DNA from 2 places in the Streptomyces sp. TN58 genome. Region 1 is predicted to be linked to the other one. Evidence: riboswitches for the same ligand, from Rfam matches in the RefSeq annotation. Region 1 holds a riboswitch; the other holds the start of a gene.

What was found. A riboswitch is a leader RNA that binds a small molecule or an ion and turns the genes downstream of it on or off. The one in region 1 is predicted to bind S-adenosylmethionine.
Region 2: another riboswitch for S-adenosylmethionine. It lies ahead of BSL84_RS09420 (aminotransferase class V-fold PLP-dependent enzyme); the one in region 1 lies ahead of thrC (threonine synthase).

What each region holds. Positions count from the first base shown of each region.
Region 1 is NZ_CP018870.1:3,333,528-3,335,916, forward strand. It holds gene thrC (threonine synthase) at 1-1,005, opposite strand, end outside; SAM riboswitch class I at 999-1,156, opposite strand; gene BSL84_RS15040 (glucosyl-3-phosphoglycerate synthase) at 1,342-2,325, shown strand; gene BSL84_RS15045 (alpha,alpha-trehalose-phosphate synthase (UDP-forming)) at 2,384-2,389, shown strand, end outside.
Region 2 is NZ_CP018870.1:2,071,709-2,074,097, reverse strand. It holds gene trpD (anthranilate phosphoribosyltransferase) at 1-904, shown strand, start outside; SAM riboswitch class IV at 991-1,107, shown strand; gene BSL84_RS09420 (aminotransferase class V-fold PLP-dependent enzyme) at 1,329-2,389, shown strand, end outside.

The DNA.
Region 1 (2,389 bases):
CAGGACGTACGGGCCGTCCGCCGGGTTGCCGATGGCGAGGGACTTGGCGATGGTGTTCGGCTTCTGCGGGCGGACCACGTCGTGCCCGGCCTTGAAGGCGGTCGACACCGGGGAGCAGCCCTCGGCCTGGGCGCCGAAGATCTTGTACGGCTTGTCCTCTACGAGACCGAGCCTGATCAGCTCCTGCAGACCCTTGTCGATCTTCGTGAGCTGGGAGCCGGACGCGATCGGGATGACGATCTGGTCAGGCAGCTGCCAGCCGAGCTGCTCGCAGATCTCGTACGCCAGGGTCTTGGAGCCCTCGCCGTAGTACGGGCGCAGGTTGACGTTGACGAAGCCCCAGCCCTCGCCCAGCGGGTCGCCGATGAGCTCGGAGCAGAAGCGGTTGACGTCGTCGTAGTTGCCCTCGATGCCGACCAGGTCGCCGCCGTACACACCGGCCATGACGACCTTGCCCTGCTCCAGGTCGTGCGGGATGAACACGCAGGAGCGGAAGCCGGCCCGGGCGGCCGCGGCGCCGACGGCGCCGGCCAGGTTGCCGGTGGAGGAGCAGGACAGGGTGGTGAAGCCGAAGGCGCGGGCGGCCTCGACGGCGATGGCGACGACGCGGTCCTTGAAGGAGTGCGTCGGGTTGCCGGAGTCGTCCTTGACGTACAGCTTGCCGGTGACGCCCAGCTCCTTGGCCAGGTTCTCCGCGTCGACGAGCTTGGTGAAGCCGGGGTTCAGGCTGGGCTTGGACGCCACGTCGGCGGGGACGGGCAGCAGCGGCGCGTAGCGCCAGATGTTGTTCGGGCCGGCCTCGATCGCGGCGCGCAGGGCCGCCGGGTCACCGGTCGGGAGCTCGTAGGCGACTTCCAGCGGCCCGAAGCACTCGGCGCACGCGAAGATGGGACCGAGCTCGAAGCGGGTACCGCACTCGCGACACGAAAGGCCGGTGGCAGGTCCGAGATCGACAGAGGTGGCGACAGTCTGTGCAGCCATGATGGCGAGGCCCTTTCTCCTCATCTTCCCCATGGCGCATTTCGCCATGAGACGGAATTGGCACCTTCCCTAGCCGGGGACCTCGTCGACGAGCGCTGCTGCGCGATCGCGAGAACCGACTGGAGGGTTGCCGGGGCTTCAACGGGCCGTGTCCCTCTGCCCCTCTGGATGAGCGGTATGGCACCGGCATACGCGCTCTGCGGCGCGCCGGTGCGTTTGTACGCGGGGGACCCCGGCATGCGGTGGTCCTTCGCGTTGTTCAAGACTGTAACCGAAGGGGCGGGCGGTTGAGACAGCCGTCCGAACCGCGAGATGGATCACATAACGGCCGATAACGCCGACGAGCAGGGAGTGCTGAGGGTGCTGGAAGAGGTGGAGCGCTGGCTGGCCGACCGCTCCTGGTCCGCCGCCGACCGACCGCTCGACCAGCTGCTCGACCTCAAACGGGCGGCCGGGACCACGGTCTCCGTGGTGCTGCCCGCGCTGGACGAGGAGGCGACGGTCGGCGCGATCGTCGAGGTCGTCCGGCGTGAGCTGATCGAGGGACTGCCGGTCCCCCTCGTGGACGAGCTGGTCGTGGTCGACTCCGGCTCCGCCGACCGGACCGCCGAGGTCGCGGCCAAGGCGGGCGCCCGGGTGGTGCACCGCGACGAGATCCTGCCGCGGATCCCGGCGCTGCCCGGCAAGGGCGAGGTGCTGTGGCGCTCGCTGCTGGCCACCATTGGCGACATCGTCTGCTTCGTCGACGCCGACCTGCGCGACTTCTCCGCCTCCTTCGTCTCCGGGATCGTCGGCCCGCTGCTCACCGACCCCGAGGTGCAGTTCGTCAAGGCGATGTACGACCGCCCGCTCGGCGCGGAGTTCGACGGCCTCGCCCCCGGCAGGACCCCCGGCCCCGGCCAGGGCGGCCGGGTCACGGAGCTGGTCGCCCGCCCGCTGCTGAACCTGCACTGGCCGCAGCTGGCCGGCTTCGTCCAGCCGCTGGGCGGCGAGTACGCCGTACGGCGCACCCTGCTGGAGCGGCTGCCGTTCCCCGTCGGCTACGGCGTCGAGCTGGGCCTGCTGGTCGACGCGCTGCACACGGTCGGACTGGACGCGCTGGCCCAGGTGGACGTGGGCGTACGGCTGCACCGGCACCAGGACGGGCAGGCACTCGGCCGGATGGCCGCGGCGATCTACCGGACGGCGCAGGTACGGCTCTCGCGCGGGCACCTCGTACGGCCGGAGCTGACGCAGTTCGAGCGCGGGCCGGAGGGCTTCGTACCGCGGACGTACGCGGTGGACACCGAGGAGCGGCCGCCGATGCTGGAGGTGCAGGAGTACGGCCGGCGGCACGTCGCGTGAGGTGTCGCGTGACGTGTCCATACGTTTGAGCGAGCACGGGCCGGGCTAGGTTCGCGGCATGGCT
Region 2 (2,389 bases), 1.3 Mb from region 1:
CTTCGTGGTCGCGCTGCGCGCCAAGGGGGAGACGGTCGCCGAGATCAACGGCCTCGTACGGGCCATGTACGGGCACGCCAACCTCATCGAGGTCCCCGGCCGCACCGTCGACATCGTCGGCACCGGCGGTGACGGCGCCAAGACGGTCAACATCTCCACGATGTCCGCGGTCGTGGTCGCCGGGACCGGCGCCAAGGTCGTCAAGCACGGCAACCGGGCCGCGTCCTCCGCGAGCGGATCCTCCGACGTCCTGGAGAAGCTCGGCGTCAACCTCGACCTGAGCACCGCGCGCGTCGTCGAGGTCGCCGAGGAGGCCGGCATCACCTTCTGCTTCGCGGTGAAGTTCCACCCCGCCCTGCGGCACGTCGCGGGAGCCCGCCGCGAGCTGGGCATCCGGACCACCTTCAACATCCTCGGCCCGCTCACCAACCCGGCCCGCGTACGCGCCCAGGCCACCGGCGTGGCCGATCCCCGGATGGCGCCCATCGTGGCCGGCGTGCTCGCCGAGCGCGGTTCCTCCGCGCTGGTCTTCCGCGGGGACGACGGCCTCGACGAACTGACCACCACGGCGACCTCCCGCGTCTGGTGGGTCCGCGACGGGAAGGTCACCGAGCAGTCCTTCGACCCGCGCGACGTCGGCATCCCCCTGGTCGACGTCTCCGCCCTGGCCGGCGGGGACCCCTCCTTCAACGCGGACGTGGCACGCCGCCTGCTGGCCGGCGAGACCGGACCCGTACGCGACGCCGTACTGCTGAACTCCGCGGCCGCCCTCGTCGCCCTCGACCCGGGCACGGGCAGCCTGGAGGAGCAGATCACGGCCGGCATCACCCGCGCGGCCGAGTCCATCGACTCGGGCGCCGCCCGGGCCGCCCTGGAGCGCTGGGTGAGCGCCAGCAACGCCTGACCCGGCACACGGTTCACGCCAGACCCCGGTCCGCATGGCGGACCGGGGTCTTGTGCGCGGCGCATCGTGTGGCAGGATGCTCGCAAGGTCACGAGTGACAGCGTTCAGGCCCCGGCTTGCTGTCCGGCAACCCTCCTTCCGTGGCGGGGTGCCCCGGGTGATGACCAGGTCGTAGGCGGCAAGGCCTACGGCAAGCGCGGATCCCTCGACACCAGGGGTCCTGGTCTTTCGAGGAGCGTTTTCCGTGAGCAAGCGAATGCGATAGGGCGACCGACGCCCCGACTTCACCCCCTCGGACCAGGGTCACCTCCGCGTACCGCGGCACCCCGTCCGAGGCCCCTCCCGTACCCCGGACGGCCGCACCGCCGTACCCGCGTACGGGCACACCGAAGCCATTCAGCCCTGCCTGCCGGGAGATACCGCCATGTCCGCATCCCTGAACGCCGTCGCCACCGCCACCGCCCAGGACCCCGCCCGCACCGAACCGCTCGCCGTCCTCGGCCGCGACGTCACCGTCCCGCTGGTCACCGGAGGCGAGGTCAGCTACGCGGCCCTCGACTACGCGGCCAGCGCCCCCGCCCTCCAGCGGGTCTGGGACGACGTCGCCGCCTACGCCCCGTACTACGGCAGCGTCCACCGCGGCGCCGGCTACCTCTCCCAGCTGTCCACCGACCTCTTCGAGCAGAGCCGGGCCACCGTCGCCGAGTTCCTCGACTGCCGCCCCCACGACCAGGTCGTCTTCACCCGCTCCACCACCGACTCCCTGAACCTGCTCGCCGCGGCGCTCCCGGCCGGCTGCCAGGTCTTCGTCTTCGAGACCGAGCACCACGCCTCGCTCCTGCCGTGGACGAACGCGCACGTCACCTACCTCGACGCGCCGCGCACCCCGGACGAGGCCGTCGCCGTCCTGGAGCGGGCCCTCGCCGACCGCACTGCGTCAATCGAAGAGGGCCACGGCCCGGCGCTCGTGTGCGTCACCGGCGCGTCCAACGTCACCGGCGAGCTGTGGCCGGTGAAGGAACTCGCCGCCGCCGCACACGCCCACGGCGCGCGGATCGTCCTGGACGCCGCCCAACTGGCCCCGCACCACCCCGTCTCCGTGCGGGACCTCGACGTCGACTGGGTCGCCTTCTCCGGCCACAAGCTGTACGCCCCCTTCGGCTCGGGAGTCCTCGCCGGCCGCGCCGACTGGCTCCGGCAGGCCGACCCGTACCTGGCCGGCGGCGGCGCCTCCCGCAAGGTCTCCCGGCGCGAGGACGGCGGCGTCGACGTCGAGTGGCACACCACGGCCGCCCGCCACGAGGCCGGCTCCCCGAACGTCATCGGCGTCTACTCCATCGCCTCGGCCTGCCGGGCCCTGACCGAAGCGGGCTTCGAGACGCTCGTCGCCCGCGAGCAGCGCCTCGTCGCGAAGGTGCGGGAAGGCCTGGCCGAGGTCCCGGCCGTCCGGGTCCTGTCCCTCTTCGGGGACGACGCCCCGCGGGT